3 regions of the Allobosea sp. P1_B10 genome follow, and region 1 is predicted to be linked to each of the others. Evidence: riboswitches for the same ligand, from Rfam matches in the RefSeq annotation. Region 1 holds a riboswitch; each other region holds the start of a gene.

Region 1 (10,398 bases):
GTCCTTCGCCGGGAACCAGCACCATCGAAAAATAGGGCGCCTCGTCGTCGGGCTTGTCCGCAAGGTTGGCGATGACCTGCTCGGCCATGGTCGCGCGCTCGACATAGATGGCGCGTTGGAGCAGCCCGGCGGCGATCAGCGCGCGCCGGACCTTGGGCAGGTTGCGGCCGAGCTTCATGATCACGGCGGCGTCGGTGTCGCTCAGGCGTCGCACCAGCTCCGTTTCGGGCAGCGTCCCCGGCAACACTGTGAGGATATCGTCGCCCCAGGTGATCGGCGCGTTGGCGCGCGTCCAGGCGCCGGCCATGCCGGTGACGCCCGGCACGACCTCAATCGGGAAGCGCGGGCTGAGACGCCGCCAGAGATGCATGAAGGAGCCATAGAAGAAGGGGTCGCCGTCGCAGAGCACCGCGACGGTGCGGCCGGCCTCCATCTCGCCGGCAAGCTGTTGCGCGGCCTCGTCGTAGAAGGCGGCGATCGGCCCGCTATAGCCGACATCCTCGACGGGAACCTCGATCGTGACCGGGAAGGCGAGCGCGATCTCGCGAGCCGGATCGGGCGGGATTACGGCATCGGCGGTGACGCGGGCATTGCCGCGCCGGCCACGCTTGCAGAAATGCACGAGCCGGTCGGCCTTGAGGATGATGTCGCGGGCGCGCACGGTCATGTAGTCGGGGTCGCCGGGGCCCAGCCCGACGCCGAAGAGCATTGCTCTGCCCTGTTGAACGCTCACCGGCTCATTCCTTTTCTTGCGCGAGCGCGTTGACGGCAGCCGCCGCCATCGCCGAGCCGCCGCGCCGGCCATGCACGACCAGGAAGGGCACGCGCCCGTCCTGCGCCAGGGCCAGCTTCGATTCCGCCGCGCCCACAAAGCCGACAGGGATGCCGATCACCGCGGCCGGCAGTGGCGCCCCGGCATCGAGCATTTCGAACAACCGGAACAAAGCTGTCGGGGCGTTGCCGATCACGACCAGTGAGCCAGCCAGCTGCGGTCGCCACAGCTCCAGCGCAGCGGCAGAGCGCGTCGTGCCGAGTTCTGCGGCGAGCGCTGGCGTACGGGGATCGTCGAGTGTGCACAGGACGTCGTTGCGTGCCGGCAGCCGCGCGCGTGTCACGCCGTTCGCCACCATCTTCGCATCGCAGAAGATCGGTGCGCCGGCGCGCAGGGCTGCCTCCGTCGCTGCCACGAAATCCGCCGACATCTCGACGTCGCCCGGCAGGTCGGTCATGCCGCAGGCGTGGATCATCCGCACCACGACGCGCGCAGCCGCCACGTCGAAGCGCGCGAGATCGGCCTCCGCCCTGATGATCGCAAAGGAGCGATCATAGATTGCCGCCCCGTCCTGGATATAGTCGTACTTGCTCAAGCCACCGGTCCTGCAATGCGTTTCGCCTGGATCAGGCGGTTGAAGAGGTCTTGCCCGGGCGTGAGGCGCCGGATGATCTCCGAGAGATCATGGTTCGCCTCGGCTAAGTCTCGCGTCGTGCCGCCGACAACCACGTCGTAGCGACCCCCTCGGCCGACCAGCGTGAGGTCGGCGGCGCCGGGATGGGCGCAGGATTTGACGCAGCCCGAGACGTGCAGGCCGACGCCGGCGGCCAGCAAAAGCGAGGCCGCGTGCGCCAGTTGCGCGGCGTCGCTCATCGCGGCGGTTTCCGCGCGCAGGCAGGCCGGCTTGCCGGAACAAGCCTGCACGGAAAGGCGCGGGTCGCCATCGTCGACGATCAGACCGAGCCGCTGCGCGTCCGCGAGCCAGCCGCGCGCCGCGGCTTCCGACAGACCGAGCGCGGCGACGCCGCGCCAGGGCGAGAGACGCAAAGTCGCTGCATGATGCGTCGCCGCCGCGTGTCCCAGCGCGGCGAGGGTGTCCGCGTCGCAGCGGCCAAAGGGCAGGGCGGCGATAGCGGCGAAGCGGCCGGAGCCTGTGGCGAACCGGCCTGCGCGACGGACGGCAGGGCGTGCGGCAGGCGCAGCGATGCCTGGCAAGGACACAAGCGAGGCGAGCGCGTCGGGCGAGAGATCCCGCATCCGACGGATCGCCTCGGGCGCCTGCTCACGACGCAGGGCAAATTCGCGCAGGATCGTGCCGACGACGGCAGCAACCGATTCGAGAGGCACCGGCCCACGCCACTTGTCGCCGGGCAAGCCGATAGCGACAGAGGTCGCGGTCACGCCAACAACCCTGAGATCGGCGGGAAACGCGTCGAGCGCGATTGGCCCGCCATCATCGACGACGACGCATATTTTGGCCGGCAAGCCGGGAATTGTGCTGGCGGCTGTCTCGATGGCCTCGGCCATTGCCGCAGCGTCGATGTGGGCACTGGCACCGTCCTGGAGAAACGCCGACCCCGCCAGCGGCGAGATCAGCGTCAGGCGCTGCGGCCCATCGCCGTCATGCTCTTCGACGAGGCGCTGTTCCAACAGCGCTGCGACCAGGGCCGGATGGGTTTGCGCGCTGATCCCGCGCAACTGCATGTTCCCGCGTGCGGAAATCTCGACCAGCCCGTTGCCATGCTCGCGCGCCAGCGCCGCGATCGCCACAATCTGCGCCGGGGTCAGCACGCCTCCGGGTGGATGCAGGCGCACCAGCCAGCCATCGCCCGTTTCCATCGGCCTGAGCGTGCTCGGGCACCAGCCGCGTCGCAGCGCTGCGCGCTCGGGATTTGCGGCGGCGCTCATTCGGCGGCTCTCGACAGGAAAGCGCCGACCGAGTTGCGCCGGCTCGCCCAGAGGCCGCGGGCTTCCGCATCGAGCAGGCGCGCGCGGATCGCATTGGCTGCCGGCGCGTTGGCGGCCTCGAGCGCGGACCAGATCGCGGGATCGGCGCAATAGGCCTGGAACACGGCATCGAACAGGCCGTCGGACACCGCATCCGTGCTCGCGGCGAAGACGAACACGGTATCGACGGCTTCGGCGAGTTCTGCCACGCCGCGCCAGCCATGCGCGAGTTGACCCGCGATCCAGCGCGGATGCGCCAGGCGACCATGCACGATGCGGGCGATATCCTCTGGCAAGGTCCGGGCCTTCGGCGTTTCGGGGTCCGAGCTGTCAAGGCTGTAGAGCAAGGGTTTCGCTCCCAGTGCCTGCGCCGCGGCTGCGAGCCCGCCGATGACGTCGGCAGCGCTGGACGCCTCGAGAATGTCGCGGCCCGCGGTATCGCTGACGTGGATGAAGGCGTCGGCCGCGGCGATGCGGGGCGCAAAACCGGCATCGGGCGTCGCGGCGCCCTCAGGCCCGCCATAGGCATGGCTCGATGCCGCGAGATAGGCCTGGCCAAGCTCGGCGCGCGTCGCCCAGTCGCCATCGAGCGCCCGGTCGGCCATGGCCGCGCCATAGCGGCCCGGCGCTGCCCCAAAAATCCGCGCGGGCGCCTCGCCGCGGCGGCGTGCGGCGGCGGGTTCGTTCCAGTCGTCGCTTTCGTCGAGCGCGGCGACGGCCCGGCCGGCGGCGTCGAGCTGGGCGATTTGGCTCGGAAACGTATCGCGAAAGGCGCCCGAGATCCGTACCGTCACGTCCAGCCGTGGATGCGCCAGCTTGGGTTGCGGCGTGATCGCGAAGCCGGTGACGCGGGTCGAGGCGTCGTCCCAGAGCGGCGTGACGCCCATCAGAGCCAACGCATGCGCGATATCCTCGCCGCCCGAGCGCAGGGTTGGGGAGGCCCAAAGGTCCATCACGATCCGGCGCGGATAGTCGCCGTGATCCTGGAGATGCCGCGCGATCACGGCCTGCGCCGCCAGCGCCCCCAATCGCGCCGCGGCCCGTGTCGGGATCGCGCGCGGATCGAGTGTAGAGAGGTTGCGCCCGGTCGGCAGCACGTCGAGCCGGCCGCGATGCGGCGAACCGGCGGGACCCGGCGGAATGAAGCGACCGTCCAGCGCGCGCAGCAGGTTCGTGCGCTCGGCCAGCGACGAGACCCGATCGTGCGCCGCGTGCCCAAAAACGTGAAGGCCGTCGCGAAAAGGCAGCTCGGTGATGTCGCAGAGCTGCGCGTCGAGCCGGGTCAGCGCCTCGCTCATGTCGAGATCGGGCGTGACGCCGCAGGCCTGCGCCAGCCCGCTCGCCTGCGCACGGTCGCGGATCTCGCTGGCGACGATCGCGGCGCGGCGCGGGTCCATCAGCTGCGCCTGCTGGAACTCCTCGACGAGATCGCGCAGCAGCGCGACTTCACCGCCAGCGCCCGTGTCCGCCAACTGCGGCGGCAGATGGCCGAGCGTGATCGCCGAAAGCCGACGCTTGGCGGGCGCGGCCTCGCCGGGATCGTCGACCACATAGGGGTAGATCACCGGCAGGCCCTGCGTGATCAGGCGCGGCCAGCAGGCGGCCGAGAGCGCAACGGCCTTGCCCGGCAGCCATTCCGTCGTGCCATGCGTGCCGAGATGGATCAGCGCGTCGACGCCAAGCACCGCGCGCAGGCCGCAATAGAAGGCGAGATAGGCGTGGCCGGGCGGTGCGTCGGGATCGTGATAGCGGGCCTTGCGGTCGGGACTGGGATCGCGCGGCGGCTGCAGGGCGATGATGAGATGGCCGTCGGCGACGATGCGGAAGCGGAAGGCGCCGTCAGCGAAGGCGGCGTCTGTCTCCGGCCCACCATGGGCTGCGTGGAGGGCGTCGCGGGCGCCGGAAGAGATGGTCGCGAGCCAGGCCTTGTAGGTCGCGAGCGAGACCGCGAAATCGGCCGGGCCGGCAGTGAGCGCCTGCATCAACCGCTGGCCGTCGCCGTCATTGCGAGCGGAGCGAAGCAATCCAGCGTCGAGGGGGGCATCCAGGATTGCTTCGCTCCGCTCGCAATGACGAGGGGAGATGGCGTATCCCGCCTCCGTCAGCAATTCGCGGATGGTCAGCACGCTCGCCGGGGTATCGAGGCCGACCGCGAAGCCGGCGCGGCCGCCGCGAGCGGGATAGTCCGACATCACCAAAGCGAGCTTGCGCTGTGCGGGCGGCTTGGCGGCAAGCGCGATCCAGCCCGAGGCGAGATCGGCCAATGCCGCAATGCCGTCAGCTTCGGGCACCAGGTGGCGAGCCGCCAATCCCGTCGCGGCGTCGGCGGTTTCCGCCTTGAAGGCCACGGGGATGGCCCCGAGCCGTCCGTCGAACTCCGGCAGCGCCACCTGCATGGCGAGGTCGACAGCTGACAGTCCGCGTGGCGACGCCTCCCAAGCCTCGCGGGCGCTGCCGACCGGGACAGCCTGGAGCACCGGACAGTCAGCGGCGTCGAGTACGAAATCCGCACCGTCGCGGGCCGAGAAGGCGGTGGTCGTGATCATGAGCGCAGGCTTGCGGGCCGCGATCAGGGCGACAAGTTCGCTGGCGACAGCGGGGTCCTTCAGGCTGGTGAGGGCTAGAACCAATGGCGCGTGGCCGCGTGCCGCGAGCGCCGCAGCGATGGCCTCGCCCATGGCGGTATCGCCTGCGCTGACGCCCGAGCGGTAGACGAGGACGGGAATGAGAGCCCGATCGGAGGGGAGTTTGGCCAGGGCCTCGCACCACGGGAGAGGGGTGGCGGCTTCCCCGAGAGCAAAAAGGGCGGGGAGCGGGATGGGTGGCGTCGCGTCGCTTGCATGGGTGTCGTCGCCTCCAATCGCGCCGGCCACGAGCGCCAGCAGGCGCCGCATATTTTCGGCCCCGCCTCCCGCATGGAAGTAGCCGAGCAACTCGCTTGCCAGCGCTGGAGCAACCGTGCCGTACGCCGCCAGCCGGTCATCGGGCCGATCGTCGCCCGGCAGCACCGCGAGCGCCACGCCTTCGCGCCGGCAGGCCTGTGCCAGCTGCTCGACGCCATAGCGCCAATAGTCGAGCCCGCCGAGGCAGCGCACCAGCACGAACCGGCTTTTCGCCACCGTCGTCTCGATCAGGACATCGACCGAGAGCGGATGCTTGAGCTGGCGCAGCGACGCCAGCCTCACGCTGAGGCCATTGCCCTCCGCGGCCGCTGCCAGCGCCGACAGGTCGCTGTCGGCAAAGGACAAGACCAGCACATCTCCCGGCGGCAAGGCGAGGTCGACGGCGTCTTCGCCGTCGTCGAGCCTGATCTCGCTGGTCGGGAGGAGGTGCATGGTCGGCTCAGCCCGCGAGAGCCGCTTCGACCCCGGCGCGGTCAAATCCCTTGAGGCCGATCACGACGAGCCGGCCGTTGCGGGCTTCACCCTCGGCCCAGGCGCGGTCGAAATGATGACCGATACGCCGGCCGACGCCCTGCACGACGAGCCGCATCGGCTTGCCCGGCACGGCGGCAAAGCCCTTGAGGCGTAGCACGCCCTCGGCTTCGGCGGCCTTCGCGACGCGCGCCGACAGCACCTCGGGCGAAAGCCCTTCCGGCAGCGGCAGGGAGACCGAGTCGAAATCGTCGTGATCGTGATCCTCGCCCTCGCCGTGATGCGAGGGGCGGCCAGCGAGATCGTCCTCTGCTGCTGCTGAGAGCCCGATCACCAGCGCCGGCTCGACCTTGCCATGGCTGGTCTCGACGATCTTGATCGCCTTTGGCAGGTGCGCGGCGATCTCGGCCTTGACCCGCGCGCGGCCGGCTTCGTCGACGAGATCGCTCTTGTTGAGCAGGATCAGGTCGGCGCAGAGGATCTGGTCCTCAAAAACCTCCTCGAGCGGGTTGTCGTGTTCGACCGAAGCATCCTGAGCGCGCTGCGCAGCCAGCGCCTCGGGATCGTCGGCGAACTGGCCCTCGGCCACCGCCGGCCCGTCGACGACCGCGATCACGCCGTCGACGGTGACCCTGCTGCGGATCGCCGGCCAGTTGAAGGCGGTGACGAGCGGCTTGGGCAAAGCGAGGCCCGAGGTCTCGATCAGGATGTGTTCGGGCGGATTGGGGCGGTTCAGCAGCTTTTCGAGCGCCGGCACGAAATCATCGGCCACCGTGCAGCAGATGCAGCCATTGGGCAGCTCGACGACATCCTCGTCGCTGCAGCCGGCGATGCCGCAGCCCTTGAGGAATTCGCCGTCGAAGCCGAGATCGCCGAACTCGTTGACCAGCACGGCCAGGCGTTTGCCGCCGGCATTTTCGAGCAGGTGACGGACGAGCGTGGTCTTTCCGGCCCCCAGAAAGCCGGTGACGATGGTGCAGGGCACTTTGGCGAGGGTCGCGGTCATGATGTCGATCCTTGTTCGCGCGGCGGCATCGGCGGCACGCGCGCGACCACGCCCTTGCGGAAGCAGGCGGGTCGTTCTTTCCAGGGAATGATGCCGTTGGCGCTGGCGGCAAAACGCTGCGCGGCGTCGACGATATCGTCGAGATGGGTTTGGCTATCGAGGTCGCCGATCAGGTAGGTCCATTTGCCGTCGGCGACGAAGGCGAGCGTGCAGGGCCGCTTGCAGACCGACAGGCATTCGACGGCCTGCACGGTGATGCCGTCGGACGCTTCGAGGCGTTCGCTCAGCGCCGTGGCGAGGCCGAGGCCTGGCTGGTCATAGCCCTCTGCCAGGTCTTCGCGCACGCGTCGGCAGACGGTGCAGACATGGATGGTCAGGTCGTGTCGCGACATGGGTCGCCTCCCTCGCGAAACCCAGGGCAACCGGGTACCGGTCGCCGGGGCATGCGAGCGCAAAAGGGGTCGAGCGCGCTCCGCCTCGGGAGCGCGCGAGGCGTCAGGCCCTGGCTGCGCGACGTGTCGCCCAGGGCCAGAGCACGCCGACGGCCAGGCCCGTGACCAGCCAGAGCGCGGCCTGCACCACCAGCGAAAGTGCCGTGAAATGCGCCGCGATCTCGGCTGGAACCTTGCTTTCGGGCGCGACCGGATGCGGTGCGCCGATCACATGCGGGGCGACGATGGCGAGCACGGCGAGCGCCCTGAGCCAGGGCGCATCCATGCGCAGGAAGACGAACAGCCCGCCTGCGGTGGCCAGCGCCGTCGCGATCCACCAGATCTGTCGATGCAGGAGTTCAGCAGCAGCGCTGCCAGGCAGTTCCGGCGCCAGGCCTGCCGCAGGCATCAGCCCGAAGGCGAGAAAGCCGCAAGCGGCCCAGACAAGCGCCCGCCGGTCATCGATCGTCTCGTTGGCCGCGATCATGCCGCCGAGTAGCAGCCCCGCGAACCCGATCGCGGTGGCGACGGTGACCAGAGCGGTGAAGGCGGCGCGCTGGAAACCGTCCTGCGGCTTCCATTCGGCATGCTCATGGCCGGGCGCATCTCGGCCGGGGCCATGGGCCAGGATGATGCGAGCCTCGCCCGCAAAGATCTGCCCGCCGAAAGCGGCATGGGAGGGCGCCTGCGCCCGCATCGCCGTCTCATAGCTTTCTGCCTTGAGGATCAGCGGTGTGGTGGTGACGTGCTGGAGCGCGGCGATGATGAGCCCAGCCAGAAGCCCGGCCAGAAGACTGACCGTGAGTACGCGATTGACCATGACAATCCCCTCAATGGCAGGGGAAGGCGATGGCGTGGCGCGTATCGTGGGCGGCGTTGTGAACGCTGCTCGAATGCGCGAAGCCGACCGTGAAGATCAGTACGCTGCCGAGCAGCAGGGCGGTGATGGCGGCTTTGGCGCGTTCCGAGACGCTGGCCTGGGCCTGGATCGAGGTGGTTGTATTCATACTGGTCTCCTGGCCGCCCCGCCGGCGCCCTGTTGGATTGCGGATCTGATGACGGCAGGTCTCCTGGCTCGCGGATCAAGACATCTTGCGCCGCCTTCCCGGGATCGCTCCCAGTGGCAGATGGCGAAAGACTCACCGCTTACAGTTGCGGGGGCAGCCGCGGTATCGCACCGCGTTCCCTTTTCACCCCGTCTCCGGGGCACCGTCGGTTGCGAGTATTAGCCATGCGGGCTGTGCTGTGCAATGGACCGGCGCATAATCCCTGGCAGCAGATGATGGCGGGCGCTTTGGCATTTTCTGATCTCACCCTCGTCCTCGGTGGCGCACGCTCCGGCAAGAGCCGCTATGCCGAGGCGCTGATCGAGGCGCAGCCCGCGCCCTGGACCTATATCGCGACCGCGCAGGCCTATGATGACGAGATGGCCGCGCGCATCGCCGAGCATCGCGCCAGGCGCTCGGACGACTGGGTCACGCGCGATGCCCCGCTTGCCCTGCCGGACGCGATCCGCGCGGTCGCGCCCGGGCAGCCGATCCTGGTCGACTGCCTGACGCTCTGGCTGACCAACCTGATCCTGGCTGAGCATGACACGGGCGAGGCCGGCCGCGAGCTGATCGCCGCCTGCAAGGCGGCCTCGGCGCCCATCGTGCTGGTCTCCAACGAGGTCGGTCTCGGCATCGTCCCCGACAATGCGCTGGCCCGCAGATTCCGCGACGAGGCCGGGCGTCTCCACCAGAACCTTGCGGCGCAGGCGGCCAGCGTGGTCTTCATGGTCGCGGGGCTGCCGATGAAGGTGAAATGATGGGCAACGACGAGGACGCCGCGCGTCACAAGGCCAAGATGAAAAAGCGCAAGGCGGTGCAGGACGCCGAGGTGGCGGCCAAGACGATCGAGAAGGGCCTGCTGATCGTCAACACCGGTCCCGGCAAGGGCAAGTCGACGGCGGCCTTCGGGCTGATGCTGCGCGCGCTCGGCCATGGCTGGCGCGTCGGCGTGGTGCAATTCATCAAGGGCGCCTGGGAGACCGGCGAGCGCAAAGCGCTCGGGGCCTTCGGCGACCAGATCGTCTGGCACAGCATGGGTGAGGGCTTTACCTGGGAGACGCAGGACAAGGCGCGTGACATCGCCGCCGCGACCCGCGCCTTCGAGAAGGCCAAAGAGCTGATGGCCGACGAGACGATCCGGCTGGTCGTGCTCGACGAGCTCAACATAGCCCTGCGCTACGATTACCTGCCGTTGGCCGAGGTGGTGGCGGTGCTCAGCGCCCGCCGCAGCGACCTGCACATCGTCGTCACCGGCCGCAACGCCAAGCCGGAGCTGATCGAGGCCGCCGATCTCGTCACCGAGATGACGCTGGTGAAGCACCATTTCGCGGCCGGCGTGAAGGCGCAGGTCGGGATCGAGTTCTGAGCCTCAGGCCAGCAACGCGATCGCCGTGCCGAGTGCGGCAAACCCCCAGAGCAGCAAGCAGGCCGTGCGGTAGAGCCTCAGGGCCCGCCTGATATCGCCGGCATTGGCCTGCGCGCGACCGTCGCCCATCCAGCCATCCTCGACGCGCACGGCCCCGTAGATGCGTGGCCCCGCCAGCCGGAGACCCAGCGCTCCAGCCATGGCGGCCTCGGGCCAGCCGGCATTGGGCGAGCGGTGCTGGCCCGCATCGCGCCGGACCGCGCGCGCCGCACCGGCGGCATCCGCCTCGCGGTCGAGTGAGGCGGCGGCGATCAGCAGCAGCGCGGTCAGCCGGGATGCCGGCAGGTTGACGAGATCGTCGAGCCGCGCCGAGGCCCAGCCGAAGGCGAGATGGCGCGGCGTCTTGTGGCCGATCATCGAATCGGCGGTATTGATCGCCTTGTAGAGCGCGAT
Region 2 (10,398 bases), on a different contig from region 1:
ACGACATCGCCAGGGAGGCAGGGCTCGCCAAGGCGACCCTTTACCTCCACTTCAAGGGCAAGGACGACGTATTCCGGGCCATGCTGGACCTGCTCGGCCGCCGCGTCGAAGCACGTTGCCGTGAGGTCATGGCGATGCGCGCGCCGTTCGCGGAGCGGCTGCCGGCCCTGCTCAAGGCCCATTTCGGCCAGGCTTATGCGAGTTTCGGCACAGGCGAGCATCTCGTCGAGCTCAAGGCCGTGATGGCGACGGTGGCGGCGCGCGAGCTTCAGGCCTTCGAGCGGACATTCGCCGAATTCGCGAGCCGGCTGCTTTCGGAGGCGCAGGCGCAGGGCGAGATCACGCTGGCCCGGGCGTCGGTCGATGCCGATGGCTGGATCGCGGGCCTGGCCTTCGCGGCGACCGGCGCCAAGTCCGGTGTCGCGCCAAGCGGCGACGACTATGCCCGCCGGCTCGATGGGATCGCTTCGGTGTTTGCGGCCGCAATCACGGCGTGATGTCCATGATCCCCCGTTCCGGCGAGACCGCCACGCACCGTCCCGCTGTGTTCTTCGATCGCGACGGCGTGCTCAACGTCGATATCGGCTATCTCCACAGGCCGGCCGATCTCCGCTGGACCGAGGGCGCGCTCGACGCGATCGCCCTGGTCAACCGCAGCGGCTATCTGTGTTTCGTGATCACTAACCAGTCGGGCGTGGCGCGGGGCTATTTCGACGAGGCCGCCGTCGTCGTCCTGCACGAGGTGATGCGCGCGCAGGCGGCTGCAGCGGGCGCGCGGATCGACGATTTCCGCTTCTCTCCCGATCATCCCGATGGCGTCGTCCCCGCGTATCGCCGCGACAGCGACTGGCGCAAGCCGCGCCCGGGCATGATCCTCGATCTGATGGCGTGCTGGCCGGTCGAGCCGTCCGGCTCCTTCGTCATCGGCGACAAACCGAGCGATCTGGCCGCGGCGGAAGCGGCGGGACTCCCCGGCCACCTTTTCACGGGCGGCAATCTCGCCGATTTCGTTGCACGTCTCCTGGCCTGAGCACCGGCGCTCGGCGTCGTTTCTGGCCGGTCCGTCATTGCGAGCGAAGCGAAGCAATCCAGCAGCGACAGATCGACCGGGATTGCTTCGCTTCGCTCGCAATGACGATTGGCGCCTCTAAAAAGAGCGCTAGTTGCCGAGCTGGCTGATGCGGGCGAGCGCTGCGGCAAAGCCGTTCAGGGAGATGTTGAAGGCGATCGGGTCGCCATTGGAGAGGTTGAGCGCCGCCGCGGTCAGCGTCTTGCCCGTCTTCATCGCATCGGTCGCGACCGTCGGGAACGAGATCGGCAGCAGGCAACCCTGCGGATAGCAGGTCGAGAAGCGCAGGCCCTGGCCGAGGTCCTTGTCGTCGAGCCGGAGCACGGCGCCATTGTCGAGCTTCATCCCGAAGGGCATCAGGATCGTGCCTTCGGTGCGGCCATCCTGCGGCGGGCGCAGTTCGATGGCGAAGACGCGCTGGTTGGTCTGGGTGTTGCCCTGCGACTGCGCCAGCGCGCAGAGCTTGCGGCCATCCGTGATCCGGCACTCGACGGTCCAGTCACCGAAGTTCTCGGTGATGGCGCTGGCGCCATTGGGCAGGCTGGCGGTCGAGGGGGCGGGCTGGCCGGCGGTGACCGCTCCGGGGGCCTGTGGAGCCTGGGCGATGGGCGCGGGGCGCGCCGGCGGCTTCGCGGCAGGGCGGGGCGCAGGCTTTGCCGGTGCGCGGCGCACCGTGTCTGGCTTGGCGGCGGGGGCTTCGTCGGCCTGTTCCGTGGCGTCCTCGGCCTGGGCCCGCACCGGGCTCGACAGGGCGAGGCCACAGCAGAGCGCCATGGCGAAAGCGAGGGGAAGGCGGCGAAGGGTACGGATCATGGCTCTCTTCTCATGGCGGATGCGGGCGTGGCCAGCGCATCCCGGTTCCTGACGCTGCCGTTCCCACCTGGAAGCGGCTCTCGCCTGGCGGCACCGGCCGCGCGTTCACGGCGTTTCGGCGCATCGATAAATCAAGCCGGATTGCCGCGCAAACTCAATGATTTAAACGGATTCCAATCTGGTCGTCGCCGAGACCGCGGCGGCGCGTGCCTGCCGTGGCCATGTGGCGGCAATTGACCCCACCGGGTTTCCGCCCTAGGCGTGAGGGCGACGGTTCCCTCACGGGATCAAAAGGGAACGCAGTACGGATGGTTTTTCCATTCTACGCTGCGGCTGCCCCCGCAACTGTAAGCGGCGAGTCTTGTCACGATAGGCCACTGGGACCTCGGACCTGGGAAGGCGGTGACACGGCACTGACCCGCGAGCCAGGAGACCTGCCGTCAGTCGTGGTCACACGCGAAGACATGGGCCGGGGTGTGCCGATGGGTGGTTGTCCTGAGCAGGACCTCTCGCGGGGTTGAGGTCAGGGACATCTCGTTCGCGGTGACGTGCCACAACGTTACTGCCCGAGGTCCAAACCGTGATCCCTCTCAGCGCCGCGCGCGGTCATATCCCGCTTCTCCTGTCCGTTCTGGCGGCCGGCACGGCGCTGTCGCCCGTTGCCGCCCTGGCGCAGTCCGAGCCGATCAGGCTCGATGAGCTCGTGGTCAGCGCCACCGGCACGCCGACGCCGGCCCGCGAGATCGCCAGCTCGGTCACCGTGATCACCGCCCGGGATCTCGAGATCCAGCAGCGCCGCACGGTGCCCGACGCGCTGGCGACCGTGCCTGGCCTCAACATCGTCCAGAATGGCGGCCCCGGTGGCCAGACCTCGGTCTTCATGCGCGGCACCAGCTCCAACCACGTCAAGGTGCTCGTCGACGGAATCGAGGTGAACGATCCCGCCTCGCCGAACCGCGCTTTCGATTTCGGCTCGATGCTGACCAACGACATCGAGCGCATCGAGGTTCTGCGCGGCCCCCAGAGCGGGCTTTACGGCGCCGATGCGATGGGCGGCGTGATCTCGCTGACCAGCAAGCGAGGCGAAGGCCCGCCGAAAATGACGGCCTCCGTCGAAGCCGGTTCCTACGGCACATTCAACCAGGCCGTGGGCCTCAGCGGCGGCGACGATCGCCTCAACTACGCCTTCGGCATCGCCCATTTCAAATCCGAGGCGACACCGGTGACCCCGCGCGATCTCGTCCCGGCCGGCCGCCGCCGCAACGCCAACAGCTACGACAACTGGAGCTATTCGGCCCGGCTGGGCTTTGCGCTCACCGACACGGTGAGCCTCAACTGGGTGGGTCGCTACAGCGACGGTTACCTGCTCTCCACGAGCGATTCCGGCTGGCCGAGCCTGCCCGACGGCTTCCGATCCAGCGATAACTACAAGCAGGCTTTTACGCGTGGCGAGTTGGTCTGGGACCCGCTCGGCGGTCGCTTCGTCAACCGCTTCGGCATCGGCTACACCAATCAGGACCGTTCGAGCCGCGCACCCGACGCCGCCGGCCTGCTCGGCTTCCCCTCCCGCAACCTGGGCGAGCGTACCAAATTCGACTGGCGCGGCGATCTCAAGCTCACCGAGAGCCATCTGCTGGTCATGGGTGTGCAGCACGAGACCGAGCGCCTGCGGTCGGACGCGCTCACGGCCTCGAACGGTAACACCGGCGCTTTCCTCGAACTGCAGTCGAATTTCAGCGACCGGCTCTTCCTGGTGTCGAACATCCGCTACGACAACGACCAGGAGTTCGGTGGGCACACCACCTACCGCGTCGCCCCGGCCTATATCGTGCCGGGGACCGAGACCAAGCTGAAGGCGAGCTACGGCACCGGCTTCAAGGCGCCGACTCTGAGCCAGCGCTTCAGCGATTCTCGTCCGGCCTTCGACTTCTTCGGCAACCCCGACCTCAAGCCCGAGGAAAATCGCGGCTGGGATGTCGGCTTCGAACAGCCGCTCTTGAATGATCGGGTCCGTTTCGGCGCGACCTATTTTCACAACGACATCGAGAACCTGATCAACGTCAACGCCGCCGGGAACTCCTACGCCAATGTCGGCAAGGCGATGACCAAGGGCGTCGAAGCCTTCGCGGCGGTGGAACTGTCCCCCCGGTTCAAGGTCCGCGGCGACTACACCTTCACCATCGCCAGGGACGAGATCGCGCATCAGGAGCTGCTGCGCCGGCCTCGCCACAAGGCCAGCCTGACCGCGACCTGGCTGCCGGTCGAGAAGCTGACGCTGTCGGCGACGCTGCTCTATCTCGGTGAACGCATCGACGCCAGCCGGGACTTCTCGGTCGCGCGGATGCGGGCGCCGGGCGCCGCGATCGTGAATATCGCGGCTGAATACAAGCTCAGCGAAAAACTCACCGCCTTCGGGCACGTCGATAATCTCTTCGACAAGCGCTTCGAAAACCCCGTCGGCTATCTCGTCCCGGGCCTGAGCGCCTATGCCGGCCTGAGGGCGCAACTGTAAGGCCGCGCCAATTTCACGCGCGGCCGAAATTTGGCGATGGGGCGTCGCGGGACTATGATTGCTGCATAGCACCAGGGACGCCCATGTCAGCCATCGAAGCCTTTCACGCCACGCCAGCGCCCGCCGGCGAGGTTCTCGCCACGGCCCTGCGCACCGTCGACATCGAGATCAGGGGCCTCGCGCGGATGCGCGAGACCCTGCAGGGCGGACCGCTGGGCCAGGCCTTCGAGCGCGCGGTCGAAAGCATCGTCCAGGCGTCGGGCCGCGTCATCGTCACGGGCATGGGCAAGAGCGGCCATATCGGGCGCAAGATCGCCGCGACCCTGGCCTCCACGGGCACGCCCGCGAGCTTTGTCCATCCCGCCGAGGCCAGCCATGGCGATCTCGGCATGATCACGCCCGGCGACGTCATCCTGGCCCTGTCCTGGTCAGGCGAGACCGGGGAATTGCGCGACATCATCGACTATTCGCGCCGACACGGCGTGGCGCTGGTCGCGATCACCTCGGGCGCCACGAGCTCGCTCGGAAAGGCGGCAGACGCCGCGCTGATCCTGCCCAAGATCGAGGAAGCCTGCCCGCATGGACTGGCGCCCACGACCTCCACCATGCTGCAGCTTGCGCTCGGCGACGCGCTGGCGATGGCGCTGCTCGAGCGGCGCGGCTTCACCCCGGCGCATTTCCGCCAGTTCCATCCGGGCGGAAAGCTCGGTGCGCGCCTGCTGACGGTGCGCGACGTTATGATCAAGGCGCCCGAGTTGCCGCTGGTCCAGCCCCCGACCTCGATGGCCGAGGTCCTGCTGGTGATGTCGAAGGGGCGGCTGGGCTGCGCGGTCGTGGTCGATGCCGATCAGAAACTTGCCGGCATCGTCACGGACGGCGATCTGCGTCGCCATATGGGCCCGGAACTGATGGCGCGGCCCGTGACCGAAATCATGACGCCGACGCCGCGCGTCACGGCGCCCTCGACGCTGGCAAGCGCCGCGCTGAAGGAGATGAGCGAGCGCCGGATCTCGGTGCTGATCGCAGTCGAGAACGGATCGGCGGTCGGCATCGTCCATCTCCAGAACCTGCTGCAGGCCGGCCTGTCGTAAGAGGTCGCGCCTCTTACTCGTCATCTGCGGCGAGGCGAAGCTTCGTCCCGGAAAACATCGCAAGGCACCGCCGAGCCCTATGATGGATTCCGGAGCTGCGCCGCTACGCGGCTTGTCCGGATGAGGAAGCGTGCGCCAGCCTCGTCTGCCTGATGTCGTAGTGCGAGCGCGGCGCGCTCATCCTTCCGCGAGCGCGCTGTCGAAGGCCGATTGCAGCATCTCGCGGCAGGCTTCGGCCTGCTCGCGGGCGGCCGGCGCCGCGATGTGGCGGATAATGTCGGAGAGGTCGCGCAGGGCGACGTCGACTGCGGTCAGGAGATCGATCTCGTCATCCTGTTCCGGGCCACGGCGAACCGCCACCGGAAACTGCAACACCATGCCCATCGCTACCCCAAGCCACGCGAACCGGCTGTCAACCAACTGACAAGCCACTCGAATCAGATGAGGCAACTATCGGTGAATAGGGTCATCGAACCGTTAACTCGGTGCGGCGGATGGTTCGGAACTGTCCCGTTCCGAGCCATCCTGGCCCGCTCGCCGCTGCGGGGTGGTCGTTCAGGCCACCAGATCGCCCTCTCGCACCGGTTCCCCGCGCGAGACGCGCGCGATGTTGTCGAACATGCGCAGCACCGTCGGCGCGAAATTGTCCGAAGCGATCGCGGCCAGATGCGGCGTCACCACGAGGTTGTCGAGCGCCAGCAGCGGCGAATCGGGCGGCAGCGGTTCGGTCTCGAAGACGTCCATGGCCGCGCCCGCGATCTCGCCTGCCCGCAGCGCGTCGATCAGGTCGGCCTCCGCGACCACCCCGCCACGCGCGACATTGATCAGCACCGCGGTCTTCTTCATCGCCGCGAATGCCTTCCCGTCGATCAGGTTGGCGGTCTCGGTCGTCAGCGGGCAATGCAGCGAGACGACGTCGGCCTGCGCCAGGATCTCGGCCATCGAGGCATGGCGCACGCCCAGCGCCTGTTCCTGCTCGTCCGACAGCGGCTGGCGCTTGTTGTAGAGCACGGTGCAGCCGAAGCCCTTGAGCAGCTTCGCCACGTTCTGGCCGATCGCGCCGAAGCCGACGATGCCGACGGTCTTGCCCGAGAGCTGGAACGTCTCGCCCGGCAGGCGGCCTCCGCGCCAGTCGCCCTTCTTCAGCTCGGCATGGCCGAATGCGATGTAGCGCAGCGTCGAGAGCATCAGGCCGAGCGCGAATTCCGCGACCGGCACGGCGTTGCTGCCGGTGGTGCGCGCCACTTTGATGCCGAGTTCGCGCGCCGTACCGACGTCGAGATTGTCGACGCCGACGCCCCATTTATGGAGCAGCTTCAGTTTGCCGGCGGCACGCAGGACATCGCCTGACACGCCGACCTGGCCGGAGATCGCGAAGTCGGCGCCAGCTATGATCTGCTTCATGTGGTCGTCGCCGCGCGCCGTGCCATGGGTCAGCACAAATCCCGGCGGCAGCAGCGCGCGCAGCTTGTCGGCGCGCTCGGGCGCCATGAGGTCGAGGACGACGATGGTTTCAGTCATGATCTGGATCCGAGGCAGGATGGTCTGGGAGAGCCGGTTTCGCGGGCTCAGATGGTGAAGCGCACGCCGGCGCGGGCAAGTCCGCCGGAGATGGCAACAGGCGTGCCGTCGGCCCGCCAGCAGGCCGCCCCGCTCAGCGTGCCGTCGGGGTCGACGGAGATCGCGTTCATGCCGCCCGCGATGCGTGGCGAGCGCACGACCCTGTGGCCGCGCGCGACGAGTTCGGCTACGACCGTCTCGGGGATCGCGGCCTCGATTTCCAGCACGCCGCCCTCGGTCCAGACCCGCGGCGCCTCGACGGCTTCCTGCAGGCTCATGCCATGGTCGATCAGGTTGACGATCGCCTGCAGGGCGGAGGGGAAGATGCGCAGCGCGCCAGGCAGGCCGAGCGCGAAGGCGAGCCGCCCGTCCTTGAGCGCCATCATCGGCGCCATCGAGGTGAAGACGCGCTTGCCGGGTGCGATCGAAAGTGCGCGACCGGGATGCGGGTCGAAGTTGAACATGTAGTTGTTGGTCAGCATGCCGGTGCCGGGGATCTGCGTGCAGGCCCCGAAGACGCCATTGATCGTCTGCGTGGTGCTGACGACATTGCCCATCGCATCGGCCACCGTGACATGGGTGGTGTCGGCGGATTCACCGCCTGACAATCCAGCCGACCAGCTTTTCGCGGCCCCCATCTCGATCAAGGCGCGCCGCTCGTCGGCATAGGCCTTGTCGATCAGGCGCTCGACCGGAACCTTGATGAAGGCCGGGTCGGCGGTCGCGACCGCGCGGTCGGCGAAGGCGATCTTGAGCGCCTCGGCCAGGAGATGAATCGCGTCCGCCGAGCCGAATCCGAGCCGGCGAATGTCAAAACCCTCGAGCATGTTGAGCATCTGGACGATGTGCACGCCCGAGGACGAGGGCGGTGGCGGTCCCAGGATTTCGAAGCCGCGATAGCTGCCACGCACCGGCTCGCGGGTCGCGACCTTGTAGGCGGAGAGATCGGCCTGCGAGATCAGCCCGCCATTGGCGGCCATGAACCCCGTCAACGCGGCGCCGAGCGGGCCGTCATAGAGCGCTCCCGGTCCGTCCTTCGCGATCAGTCGCAAGCTCGCGGCGTAGTCGCTCTGCACCAGCCGGGCGCCGGCTGCGAGCGGCTTGCCGCTGGGCAGGAACAGGGACGCGAGGCCGGGGTCGCGGGCCAGGTCGGCCGCAGTGTCGGCGATGCAGTCGCTGAGATAGGGGCTGGCGATGAATCCGCGTTCGGCCAGCCCGATCGCAGGCTGGAGCACCTCGGCCAAAGGCAGCGTACCGAAGCGCGCCAGAGCCTCGCACCAGCCCGCGAGCGCTCCGGGGACTGCTACAGCCTTGGGCCCGATCAGGTTTTGGCGGTCGCGCACGTCACGCTGCTTGCCGATCTCGTCGGACAGGCAATCATACATCTCCGCCGTCGCCTTGAGCGGCGCGGTCGAGAGACCGTCGAGGATGACATGGCGCCCGTCGGCAAGGCGGATATGGGCGACGCCGCCGCCGAGGATGCCGACCATCATCGGCTCGACCACGGTCAGCGCAAACAGCGAGGCGATGGCCGCGTCGATGGCATTGCCGCCGGCGAGCAGGATCTGCGACCCGGCCGCCGAGGCGAGCGGATGGTTGGTGACGACCATGCCACGCGAGCCTGCGGCAGGCCGCTTCTCGCAGGTGAAGTCGGCGACGCGCGCGGCGGGGGGGAGCGTCTCGACGAGCGCGGCCGGGCGCTGCAGCGGCATGGGCTCGATACGGTAGTCAGGCATAGCGGTCTCCTGGCGCGCTCACAGGCGGCGCGGGCGATGGCGCGGGAGCCATCGCGTCATAACAATCTATGGGGCGCCGGCGAAGCGCGTGCTTCGCCGGGCCGTCCGGCTCAGGCTGGGACCTTGGCGGCGAAATGCGTGACGAAGCGGGCGCAGATGTCGGTCAGCTTTTCGGTCAGCGCGACGCCGGTCTCGGCCGAGCACAGGCGCGGATCGCCCTTGGCGACGCCGAGATTGTAGATCTCGTCATATTCATTGGGCATCGCGATCTCGTGGCCATCGAAGCTGGCCGTGCCGAGCCCTGTGAACGGCAGGTCGAGGATGGGGTCGCGCCTCAGCGGCTTGGCGTCCGGGACCAGATCCTTGCGGATGAGCTCGGGGAAGAGATGCAGGCCGATCGAGGTGAGCGGATCCGCGCCATGGCCGGCGACTGCGGCGGCCTTGTCGGCGCCGCCGAGGATACCTGGCAGCAGCCCATAGCCGATGCGCCAGAGATAGAGGCTCGGCAGCACGATCTGCTCGCGCAGATAAAGCTCGCGCGCGACCTCCGCGATCGGCCCGACATTGCCGCCATGGCCATTCAGCACGATCAGCCGGGTCAGCCCGTTGCGATGAAGGCCGTCGACGATCTCGGCGATGACGGTGGTCAAGGTCGCTTGCGACAGCGCGATGCCGCCTTTCATCGAGCCAAACCAGTCGGCCCCGCCGAAGGGCAGAACCGGTGCCACGAGCGTGCGCGTGCCAGCCTTGGAGGCCCGGATCGCGGTCAGCTCGGCGATCTTCTCGGCCAGCAGATAGTCGCCCATCGGCGCATGCGGTCCCTGGTCCTCATGGCTGCCCATCGGCAGCAGGATGACCGGGTTGGCATCGAGGATCTCGCGCGCCTCGCCGCCGGAGATCGTCCCCATATGGACGAGTGGGTCGGTCTTGCCTGCCATCTTGCGTATCCTCGTTTCAGTCGGTGGGAAGTCACGAGCCGCGTCGAATGCGGGCCCGCTGCAGTGCCGGCGATCCCATGGAGCACGCCGGAACCGTCATCTCAACGCCCCGATGTGCGGGGGTCGACTGCATCGCGCAACGCGTCGCAGAGCAGGTTCATCGCCAGGATCGTCAGGGTCAGCGCGGCGCAGGGCCAGAGCAGCAGCAGCGGCGCCTGCTCCATGGTGGCGCGCGCGCCGCGGATCATCAGCCCCCAGGAGGGGGCGGGCGGCACGACGCCGAGCCCGAGGAAGGACAGGCCGCTCTCGATCACCACGGCAGCGGCGACCGTCAACGAGAGCTGGACCAGCAGCGGCCCCGCGATATTGGGCAGCACGGTGATGAACAGGATGCGCGCCGGCCTTGCACCGAGCGCGCGCGTCGCCTCCACATATTCGCGCCCGCGCATCGCCAGAACCTCGGTATAGGTCACGCGCGCGAAGCCCGGCAGGTAGAGCACGGAGAGCACTAGGACTAGGGTCGCGGCGCCGGGGCCCAGCAGCGTCACCACCAGCAGCGCCAGCAGCACGGGCGGGAAGCACATGATGATCTCGATGCTGCGCACGGTGAGGAACGAGTAGACGCCGCTGCCCCAGCCGCCGATGAGCCCGAGCGTGGTGCCGACGATGCCGGCCATCA
Region 3 (10,398 bases), 410 kb from region 1:
AGCCCGCCCAGCCCATAGACCAGCAGGTTGCGGCCGAGCAGTTGGGAGGCTGAGGCTGGCGCATAGCGCACGCCCTTCAGCGCGATCGGGATCAGCGCGACGATGACCAGCGCGTTGAAGATGATCGCCGACAGGATCGCCGATTGCGGCGTGCCCAGTCCCATGACATCGAGCATCGCAAGGCCCGGATAGGCCGCGACGAACAGCGCCGGCAGGATCGCAAAGTATTTCGCGACATCGTTGGCGATCGAGAAGGTGGTCAGCGCGCCGCGCGAGATCAGCAGCTGTTTGCCGACCATGACGATCTCGATCAGCTTCGTCGGGTCGCTGTCGAGGTCGATCAGGTTGCCCGCCTCCTTGGCGGCGGGGGTGCCCGAATTCATCGCGACGCCGACATCGGCCTGCGCCAGGGCGGGCGCATCGTTGGACCCGTCGCCGCACATCGCGACGAGCCGCCCCTGCGCCTGTTCCTCGCGGATCAGGGCGAGCTTCCGTTCGGGCGTCGCCTCGGCCAGGAAGTCATCGACTCCGGCCTCGGCCGCGATTGCCGCCGCCGTCAGTGGATTGTCGCCGGTGATCATCACCGTGCGGATGCCCATCCGGCGCAGCTCGGCAAAGCGTTCTCGGATCCTGGGCTTCACCACATCCTTGAGGTGGATGACGCCCAGCACGACGCCGTCGCGAGCCACGACCAGCGGCGTGCCGCCCGACGAGGCGATCTTTCGCACCGCCTGTTCGACGCCGCTCGCCAGGGCCCTGCCGGTCAGCTTCGCCATTGTATCGGAGGCGCCTTTGCGGAGCGCGACGCCATTGGGCAAGTCGACGCCCGACATGCGCGTCTGCGCCGTGAAGGGCACGAAGGTCGCGCCCGCGCCTGCCGCGATATCGACGTCAAAGCGCTCTGCCGCGAGTTCGACGATCGATCGGCCTTCCGGCGTCTCGTCTGCGAGCGAGGCCAGGAAGGCCGCCTCCGCCAGCTCCCTCTCGCTGATGCCGGGCGCCGGCTCGAAGGCGTGGGCCATGCGGTTGCCGAAGGTGATCGTGCCGGTCTTGTCGAGCAGCAGCACGTCGATGTCGCCGGCCGCCTCGACCGCCCGGCCGGACTTGGCGATGACATTCGCCTTCACCAGCCGGTCCATGCCCGCGATGCCGATGGCCGAGAGCAGCCCGCCTATGGTCGTCGGGATCAGCGTGACGAACAGGGCCGCGAGATAGATCACCGGCAGCGTCGTGCCCGACCACGAGGCGAAGAAGGGCAGCGTCACCACGACGAAGAGGAACACCAGCGTCAGCGCCGCCAGCAGGATGTCGAGCGCGATCTCGTTGGGCGTCTTCTGGCGCTTGGCGCCCTCGACCAGCGCAATCATCCGGTCCAGGAAGGTTTCGCCCTGCCGCGCCGTAACGCGAACCACGAGCCAATCCGAGACCAGCCGCGTGCCTCCTGTCACCGACGATCGGTCGCCGCCGGATTCGCGGATCACTGGCGCGGATTCACCGGTGATCGCGCTCTCGTCGACGGAGGCCACGCCCTCGATGATCTCGCCATCGGTGGGGACCGTGTCGCCGGCCTCGACGAGGATGACCTCGCCGGGCTCGATCAGCTCGACCTCCTTGGTGCCGTAGACGACACGGTTGGCGGGATCGACCAGCACCTTGGCCAGAGCCGAGGAGCGCGTCGCGCGAAAGGCATCGGCGCGTGCTTTTCCGCGCCCTTCGGCGACCGCCTCCGCGAAATTGGCGAACAGGATTGTGAACCAGAGCCAGATCGCGATCTGGAGGCCGATCCAGAAGACCGGGCCGCCGGCCAGGCCCTCGCGAACGACCAGAGCGGTCGCCAGCACCGAGACCAGCGCGGTCGAGAATATCACCGGATTGCGCGCCAGACTGCGCGGATCGAGCTTGCGGAAGGCCTGCAGGATCGCGGGCCTGATGATGACGGGCGAAAACAGGCCCATCTCGGCGGGAGCGTGCTTGCTCATAAGGGCCTCTAGAAGCTCTGCCCGGCGACGATCGAGACATGCTCTGCGATCGGGCCGAGGGCGAGGACGGGAAGGAAGGTCAAAGCGCCGACGATCAGGATCGTCGCGACCAGCAGGGTCACGAAGAGCGGGCCATGGGTCGGGAAGGTGCCTGCTGTCTCGACTGCGGGACGCTTGGCCGCCAGGCTGCCGGCGATCGCCAGGATCGGGATGATGTAGCCGAAGCGGCCGAGCATCATCGCGATGCCCAGGACGGTGTTGTGCCAGGGGGTATTGGCGGTGAATCCGGCGAAAGCCGAGCCATTGTTTCCGGTCGCGGAGGTGTAGGCGTAGAGCAGTTCCGACAGCCCGTGGGGCCCTGCATCCTGCACCGCACTCTGGCCGTAGCCCGTCACGATGGCGATTGACGCCAGCACCAGGATGCCGAGCGGCATCACCAGCAAGGTGAGCGCCGCGAGCTTGATTTCGCGCGCCTCGATCTTCTTGCCGAGATATTCCGGCGTCCGCCCGACCATCAGCCCGGCCAGGAAGACCGTGATGATGACGAAAAGCAGCATGCCGGTGAGCCCGACGCCGACGCCGCCAAAAACCACCTCGCCAAGCTGCATGTTGAGCATGGCGACGAGACCGCCAAGCGGCGTGAAGGAATCCAGCATCGCATTGACCGAGCCGTTGGAGGCCGCGGTCGTCGCGGCAGCCCAGAGCGTCGAGGCCAGCAGTCGGAAGCGAACCTCCTTGCCCTCCATGTTGCCGGCGCCTTCGACCAAGCCGACATGCAGCGGGTTACCCATGCGCTCCGCGCCATAGATCGCGGCGAAGCCGACGAGGAAGAGCACGGCCATGGCCGCGAACAGGGCCCGTCCCTGCCGGCGATCACCGACAAGGCGGCCATAGGTGAAGCAGAAGGCGACCGGGATCAGCAGGATCGAGATTGTGGTCAGCAGATTGCTCAGTGCCGAGGGGTTTTCGAAGGGATGCGCCGAATTGACGTTGAAGAAGCCGCCGCCATTGGTGCCGAGCTGCTTGATGGCGATCTGGCTGGCGACCGGGCCCAGCGCGATGCTCTGCTTCGCGCCTTCGAGCGTCGTTGCATCGAAGGAGCCGGCCAGCGTCTGCGGCAGCCCGATTGCAGCTAGCACCAGCGCCAGCAGCAGCGAGGCCGGCAGCAGGATGTAGAGCGTGAAGCGCGTCAGATCGACCCAGAAATTGCCGAGCTCCCGCGTCTGCCTCGCGGCAAAGCCACGGGCCACGGCGGCTGCCACAGCCGCGCCGCTGGCCGCTGAGACGAAGTTCTGCGTCGTCAGCCCCAGCATCTGGCTGAGATTGGAGAGCGTCGTCTCGCCGCCATAGGACTGCCAGTTCGTGTTGGTGACGAAGGAGATCGCGGTGTTGAAGGCGAGATGCGCCGTGAGGCCGTCAAAACCCTGCGGATTCAGCGGCAGATGGTTCTGGAAGCGCAGCATCAGGAAGAGCAGCGCGAAGCCCGCCGCATTGAAGGCGAGCAGGGACAGGGCATAGACCTGCCAGCGCTGCGGCTGCGCCTTGGCCTGGCCGGCAAGTCCCAGGATCGCGGTCTCGACGGGCGCAAGGAAGCGGGCCTCACCGGTGAAGACGCGCGCCATATAGTGCCCGAGCGGCCAGGCCGCGAGCATCAGCGCCGCGCAGAAGATCAGGAACTGGATCAGATCGAGGGTCATCGGCATGACCTCTCAGAAGGATTCGGGGCGCAGGAGCGCCTTGAGGAGATAGGCGAGCAGCGCGACCGCGGCTGTCAGCGCGAGGATGATATCGAGGGGCATGATGCGCCTCACAGCCGGTCAGCGGCGGCGACGGCGAGACCGGCGAGCCCGAAGAGGCCGAGGCCGCCAAGCAGGAAGAGGGTGTCGATGATCATGGAAGGCTCCGATCGTGTGTCCGATCGGAGCTAGGGCCGATGCCCGTAAGGCCGCCATGTCGAAGAGCCCGGCAGGGCGTAAAGTCCTCGTAAAGTGCTCGCAGCGCCCCTGGCGGCACGTCGCACTTGCGCTGCTGGTCCACACGACCACGCCACATTGGCCCGATTGACCACGCCACTTTTCGGCCCTACTCGTGAAAGCGACGGTTCCCTCACGGGATCAAAAGGGAACGCAGTGCGGATGGCTTGCCATTCTATGCTGCGGCTGCCCCCGCAACTGTAAGCGGCGAGCCTTATCGCCACGCGCCACTGGGACCTCGGACCTGGGAAGGCGGTGACAAGGCGCTGACCCGCGAGCCAGGAGACCTGCCGTCAGTCGTGGTCACACGCGAGCACGTTCGAACGGGGTGTTTCGATCGCTGGTTCACTGCGCGCGGCCTCAGGTCTCGGGCGGGAGATCGCGTTCGCGGTGACGTGCCACAACGTTAACCGCCCGAGGTCTCCATCGTGATCCCTTCAAGCGCCGCAAGCGGCCGACTTTCGCTCGTCCTGTCCGTACTCGCAGCCAGCACCACCCTCTCAACCTGCCCCGCATTCGCGCAGGGTGAACCGATCAAGCTCGACGAACTCGTCGTCAGCGCCACCGGTACGCCGACGCCGGCGCGCGAGATCGCCAGTTCCGTCACCGTGATCACCGCCCGGGATCTCGAGGTCCAGCAGCGCCGCACGCTGCCCGATGCGCTGGCGACAGTGCCTGGCATGAACATCGTCCAGACCGGCGGGCCGGGCGGACAGACCTCGGTCTTCATGCGCGGCACCAACTCCAACCACGTCAAGGTGCTGATCGACGGTATCGAGGTCAACGATCCCTCGACGCCGAACCGTTCCTTCGATTTCGGATCGATGCTGACCAGCGACGTCGAGCGCATCGAGGTTCTGCGCGGCCCGCAGAGCGGTCTCTACGGCGCCAATGCGATCGGCGGCGTGATCTCGGTGACGACCAAGCGCGGCGACGGGCCGCCAAAGGTGACCGCCTCGGTCGAGGGCGGCTCCCATGGCACCTTCAACCAGACGGTGGGCCTGAGCGGGGGCGATGATCGCTTCAACTATGCGTTCGGCATCGCCCATTTCAAATCCGAGGCGACACCGGTGACGCCGCCCGACCTCGTCCCTGCCGGACGCCGCATCAATCCCAATTCCTACGACAACTGGAGCTATTCGGCCCGGCTGGGCTTTGCGCTCACCGACACGGTGAGCCTCAACTGGGTCGGCCGCTACAGCGACGGCTACCTGCTCTCCACCGGTGATTCCGGCTGGCCGAGCCAGCCGAGCGGTTTCCGTTCCAGTCAGGACTACAAGCAGGCCTTCACCCGTGGCGAGGTTGTCTGGGATCCGCTGGGTGGGCGCTTCGTCAACCGCTTCGGCATCGCCTACACCAATCAGGACCGCTCCAACCGTGCGCCAACCACGACGGGAGTGCTCGGGCTGCCATCGCCCAATCTGGGCGAGCGCACGAAATTCGACTGGCGCGGCGATCTCAAGCTCACCGAGGGCCAGTTGCTGGTCATGGGTGTGCAACACGAAGACGAGCGCCTGAAATCGAGTTCGCTCACGGCGTCGAGCGCCAACACCGGCGCCTTTGTCGAGCTTCAGTCGAATTTCAGCGACCGTCTCTTCCTCGTCTCGAACATCCGCTACGACAATGATCGCGAATTCGGCGGTCACACCACCTATCGCGTCGCCCCGGCCTATATCGTGCCGGGCAGCGAGACGAAGCTGAAGGCCAGCTACGGCACGGGCTTCAAGGCGCCGACGCTGAGCGAACGCTTCGTCGACTACCGCCCCTCCTTCACCTTCTACGGCAATCCCGACCTCAAACCGGAGGAAAGTCGCGGCTGGGATGTCGGTTTCGAGCAGCCGCTGCTGAATGAACGGCTCCGCTTCGGCGCGACCCACTTCCACAACGATGTCGACAACCTGATCACGACCAACAGGACCGGTACCTCCTACGCCAATGTCGGCAAGGCGACGACGAAGGGTGTGGAGGCTTTTGCGGCGCTGGAGGTGTCGTCACATTTCAAGGTCCGTGCCGACTACACCTTCACCATCGCCAAGGACGAGATTGCGCATCAGGAGCTGCTGCGCCGGCCGCGTCACAAGGCGAGCCTCACGGCCATCTGGGCTCCGGTCGAGAAGCTGACCCTGTCGGCAACGCTGCTTTATCTCGGCGAGCGCGTCGACGGGAACCGCGACTTCTCGATCTCGCGCATGCGCGCACCAGGCGCGGCGATTGTGAATATCGCGGCGGAGTACAAGCTGACCGAAAGGTTCACGGCCTTCGGGCGTGTCGATAACCTGTTCGACAAGCGCTACGAGAACCCTGTCGGGTTTCTTGTTCCCAGCCTGAGCGCCTATGCCGGCGTGAGGGCCTCCCTGTGAGAACAGCACCCGTCGCGAGCCTCAGGCAAGCGGTTGGGCTGGCGCTTGCCGCTCTCGGCCTGGCAGGCGGTATCACCGTCCTGCCGGCCGTAGCCTTGGAAAGCGCGGCGAAGCCCAAGCGCATCGTCTCGCTCAACATGTGCACGGACGAACTGGTGCTGCGGTTGGCCGATCCCTCGGCCATCGCCTCGGTGACCTGGCTGTCGCAGGATCCGCGCAATGCCAACCGGGCCGAAATGGCCCGCCAGTTTCCCGCCAACCACGGCCTGGTCGAGCAGGTGCTGTCGTTCAAGCCCGACCTCGTCGTCGCCGGCGCCTTATCGACGCGCAGCACGGTTGCCCTGCTGAAGCGCGTCGGGGCGCCGCTGCGCGAGTTCGGCGTACCGCAGGATCTCGACGGCATGCGTGCCCAGATCGCCGAGATGGCGGCTGTCCTGGGCGAACCCGCACGCGGACGGGCTCTGATCGCGGACATCGACGCACGCCTCTCGCGATTAGCGCCGCGCGTGGGCGACAAGCCGGCCACGGCTCTGGTGCTGCGGCCCAATGGCTTCACCGTCGGGCGCAGGTCGCTCGTAGACGAAATCCTGACCCGGGCCGGCTTCGTCAACCTCGCTGTCGAACTCGGCATCGAGAGCTACGGCCAGATCTCGCTCGAGACGGTCGCGCTCGGTGGCGCCGACATCCTGATCCTGAACACGACGGCCGACGGTCCGCCGTCCCTGGCGCACGAGATACTGGGGCACCCGGTCCTTGCGCGTCTTGGGGACCGGCTCAGGATCATCGCGATGCCTTCGAAACTCTGGACATGCGCGGGCCCTGCCGTGATCGATGCGATCGAGTTGCTGATCGAATCGTTTGCGCCAAAGATCGACAGGAGCGGGCTGTGAGCGCCGTGACCCACGCAAACCACCGGGATCGCGGCGGTTATGGGCGGCTGGTGGCAGGGCTTGCGCTCGCGGTCGTCGCCATGGCCCTTGCCTCCATCTCCGTCGGTTACGCCAGCCTCGATGTGCCCGCTGCCCTGGCCGACTGGCTCGCCGGCCGCGCGACGCTGCCCGCTCTCGTCCTGGTCGAGCTGCGCCTTCCGCGCGCCCTGCTCGGCGCGTTGGTCGGCTTCAGCCTCGGCATGGCGGGTGCGGCCATGCAGGGGTTATTGCGCAATCCGCTGGCCGAGCCCGGCCTGCTGGGCATCTCCAGCGCAGCCGCGTTCGGGGCCGTCATCGTGTTCTACTCCGGCTTTGCCGGCGCCTTTCTGCTTGCGCTCCCCCTCGGCGGAATAGCGGGCGCTACGATGGCGACGCTGCTGCTCTACGGCTTCGTCGGGCGCAATGCGGGCACGATGACGCTGATCCTCGCCGGCGTGGCGATCAACAGCTTTGCCGGCGCGATGACGGCGCTGGCGCTCAACCTGGCGCCAAACCCCTATGCCGCGCTCGAGATCGTCTTCTGGCTGATGGGCTCTCTCGCCGATCGAAGCCTGACCCATGTCTGGCTCGTGCTGCCGCTTATGCTGCTCGGCTGGGCGTTGTTCCTGTCGACGGCGCCTGCTCTCGACGGCATGACGCTGGGCGAGGACACGGCGCGCAGCCTCGGCTTCGACCTTGCCAGCCTGCGCGCGCGCCTGATTGGCGGCGCGGCGCTGAGCGTCGGCAGCGCGGTCGCGGTGACGGGCGCGATCGGCTTCGTCGGGCTGGTCGTGCCGCATCTGCTGCGCCCCCTCGTCGGCCACAGACCGGGCCGGCTCCTGCTCGTCTCGGGCCTCGGCGGGGCGATCCTGACGCTGGCCGCCGATACGGCGCTGCGGCTGGCGCCGATCAGGCCCGAGCTCAAGCTCGGCGTCGTCACCGCCCTGATCGGCGCGCCCGTCCTGTTCAGCATGATCCATCGTTTGCGGCGGGGGGCCTGATGCGGATCGAAGCGAAGAACCTGACCGTCAGGCTTGGTGGCAAGCCGATCCTGCAAGGGATCGACCTGAAGCTGCGACCCGGAGAGCTGGTCGGGCTGATCGGCCCCAACGGGGCCGGCAAGTCGACACTGCTCAAGGCCATGGCCGATCTCCTCGCTCCGGACGCGGGACAAGTGCTCTACGAAGGCCGTACTGCGCCTGCCTTCGGCCGGCGCGAGCTCGTGCGCCAGATCGCTTTTCTGGCGCAGGGCGGCACGGTGCACTGGCAGATGCAGGTCGAGGCGCTGGTCGCGCTCGGCCGGCTACCGCATCGCCGCCCCTTCGCGGACCAGACGGCGGCCGACCGCGAGGCCGTCGCCCGCGCCATGGCGGCCTCCGATGTCGTGCAGTATGGCGGGCGCACGGTCGAGACCCTCTCCGGCGGCGAGCGCATGCGCGTGCTGCTGGCCCGTGCGTTGGCTGTCGAGGCTGCAATGCTGCTCGCCGACGAGCCGCTGGCGGCGCTCGATCCCCTCCATCAACTCGAGGTCATGACCCTCCTGCGCGCCAGCGTCACGCCACGAGCCGGCGTGGTGGTCATCCTGCACGATCTGACATTGGCGGGCCGTTTCTGCGATCGCCTGGTGCTGATCGACAAAGGTCGGATCATCGCCGATGGCCCGCCGGAAACCGTGCTGAGCGATACGAACATCGCCGAAGTGTTCGGCGTCACCACCGCGCGCAGCCATCAGGCAGGCCAGGGTTTCGTCCTGCCCTGGCAACCCCTTCCGTCAACCCAACGAGCCCGGTCATGAGCATGACGACCCGCGATCTCCTCAGGGACCAACTCGTTTCCGCCGAGACGCAATGGAACCTCGGCACCTTCGGCGCGATCGCCGAGTTCATGCGCGAGCCCGGAGAGCCGGTGCAGATACGTGACGAGGCAAACCGCCTCTCGGCGACGACCGATCGCGGCGGCATCGCCTTAGGCGACCTGTCGGATGTCACGCTTGTCGCCTCGGAATCCGCCATCGGATCGGGCTGGAGCCACCGTGTCGCGCTGTGCCTGCCCGAAGCGTTTCGACCGCCCTCGGTCTGCGCCAATAAGTGGCTGCAGCATGGGAAAGCAAAACTTCAGTAAATTAGAATAATTCCATTCAATTGCCGGCCGCTTGCTATTTCTCCCACGAGGTTTACAGCGCGCCGTGTTCTTTATTTGCGGTCGCGTTCAATGCCTCGACTTCCGACACTGGCGGTCTTCTTAGCAGCGGTGGGGATCTGGCATTTCGCGAGTGCGTCGGGCTGGGTCAGCCCCTTCCTGCTGCCCTCGCCGCGCACCGTCTTCGAGACGCTGGTCGAGCTTGCCGCATCGGGGGCGCTCGCCAAGCACACGCTGGTCAGCCTCCGGCGTGTCGCCTCCGGCTACGTGCTCGCGATCGCCGCTGCTGTGCCTGTCGCGCTGCTGTTCAGCCTGAGCATCGTGCTTCGCCGCGCGATAGAGCCGCTTTTGGAGTTCCTGCGCCAGATCCCACCGCTGGCGATGATGCCGCTGCTGATCCTCTGGCTCGGCATCGGCGAGGCGCAGAAGGTCGGGATCATCGTGCTGTCCTGCTTCTTCCCGATCTTCCTGGGAGTGCGCGGCGGCATCGCGGCGGTGGACCGGAAGCTCATCGATGTCGGTACCGTCTGCGGCTTCAGCCGGCCCGAGATCATGTGGCGCATCGTGCTGCCATCGGCACTGCCCTCCATTGTCGTCGGCCTGAGGATCGGCCTTGGATATAGTTGGCGCGCCCTCGTCGGGGCCGAACTCATCGCCTCCTCCGCTGGCATCGGCTACATGATCGTCGATGCGGAAAACCTCGCCCGCACCGACATTGTACTGGCGGGCATCCTCGTGATCGGCGTGCTCGGCCTGGCCAGCGATCTGCTGCTGCGACGCCTCATCGAGCGCAAGGCGCGCTGGCTTGCGGGCGATCTGGAGATGGCCCGTGCTTGAGGCCCATCATCTCGGCAAGAGCTTCCGGCTCGGCGACAGCGATGTCACGGCGCTTGCCGACGTCAATCTCACCTTCCCGCGGGGCTCGATCACCACCGTGGTCGGGCGCAGCGGCTGCGGCAAGACAACCCTGTTGCGCCTTCTCGCCGGGCTCGAGCAGCCGAGCAGCGGCGAACTCGTGCGTCACGACGGTGGCCCCTTC

What was found. Region 1 has a riboswitch for cobalamin ahead of AC1D2L_RS10030 (CbtB domain-containing protein). Riboswitches for the same ligand answer to the same signal wherever they lie in the genome.
Region 2: another riboswitch for cobalamin. It lies ahead of AC1D2L_RS24805 (TonB-dependent receptor plug domain-containing protein); the one in region 1 lies ahead of AC1D2L_RS10030 (CbtB domain-containing protein).
Region 3: another riboswitch for cobalamin. It lies ahead of AC1D2L_RS08110 (TonB-dependent receptor plug domain-containing protein); the one in region 1 lies ahead of AC1D2L_RS10030 (CbtB domain-containing protein).

The regions. Positions count from the first base shown of each region.
Region 1 is NZ_JBFTZP010000003.1:544,910-555,307, forward strand. It holds gene AC1D2L_RS09995 (precorrin-2 C(20)-methyltransferase) at 1-709, opposite strand, end outside; gene AC1D2L_RS10000 (precorrin-8X methylmutase) at 738-1,367, opposite strand; gene cobG (precorrin-3B synthase) at 1,364-2,680, opposite strand; gene cobN (cobaltochelatase subunit CobN) at 2,677-6,054, opposite strand; gene cobW (cobalamin biosynthesis protein CobW) at 6,062-7,099, opposite strand; gene AC1D2L_RS10020 (DUF1636 family protein) at 7,096-7,491, opposite strand; gene AC1D2L_RS10025 (CbtA family protein) at 7,595-8,350, opposite strand; gene AC1D2L_RS10030 (CbtB domain-containing protein) at 8,361-8,537, opposite strand; cobalamin riboswitch at 8,574-8,759, opposite strand; gene cobU (bifunctional adenosylcobinamide kinase/adenosylcobinamide-phosphate guanylyltransferase) at 8,810-9,337, shown strand; gene cobO (cob(I)yrinic acid a,c-diamide adenosyltransferase) at 9,337-9,945, shown strand; gene cbiB (adenosylcobinamide-phosphate synthase CbiB) at 9,949-10,398, opposite strand, start outside.
Region 2 is NZ_JBFTZP010000022.1:18,588-28,985, forward strand. It holds gene AC1D2L_RS24790 (TetR/AcrR family transcriptional regulator) at 1-497, shown strand, start outside; gene AC1D2L_RS24795 (D-glycero-alpha-D-manno-heptose-1,7-bisphosphate 7-phosphatase) at 503-1,030, shown strand; gene AC1D2L_RS24800 (invasion associated locus B family protein) at 1,160-1,882, opposite strand; cobalamin riboswitch at 2,137-2,338, shown strand; gene AC1D2L_RS24805 (TonB-dependent receptor plug domain-containing protein) at 2,463-4,394, shown strand; gene AC1D2L_RS24810 (KpsF/GutQ family sugar-phosphate isomerase) at 4,478-5,485, shown strand; gene AC1D2L_RS24815 (hypothetical protein) at 5,663-5,863, opposite strand; gene AC1D2L_RS24820 (2-hydroxyacid dehydrogenase) at 6,041-7,006, opposite strand; gene ggt (gamma-glutamyltransferase) at 7,054-8,655, opposite strand; gene AC1D2L_RS24830 (creatininase family protein) at 8,892-9,719, opposite strand; gene AC1D2L_RS24835 (ABC transporter permease) at 9,821-10,398, opposite strand, start outside.
Region 3 is NZ_JBFTZP010000003.1:132,776-143,173, forward strand. It holds gene kdpB (potassium-transporting ATPase subunit KdpB) at 1-1,979, opposite strand, end outside; gene kdpA (potassium-transporting ATPase subunit KdpA) at 1,988-3,676, opposite strand; gene AC1D2L_RS08105 (potassium-transporting ATPase subunit F) at 3,689-3,778, opposite strand; cobalamin riboswitch at 4,061-4,261, shown strand; gene AC1D2L_RS08110 (TonB-dependent receptor plug domain-containing protein) at 4,381-6,312, shown strand; gene AC1D2L_RS08115 (ABC transporter substrate-binding protein) at 6,309-7,202, shown strand; gene AC1D2L_RS08120 (FecCD family ABC transporter permease) at 7,283-8,221, shown strand; gene AC1D2L_RS08125 (ABC transporter ATP-binding protein) at 8,221-9,015, shown strand; gene AC1D2L_RS08130 (DUF6925 family protein) at 9,012-9,341, shown strand; gene AC1D2L_RS08135 (ABC transporter permease) at 9,432-10,196, shown strand; gene AC1D2L_RS08140 (ABC transporter ATP-binding protein) at 10,189-10,398, shown strand, end outside.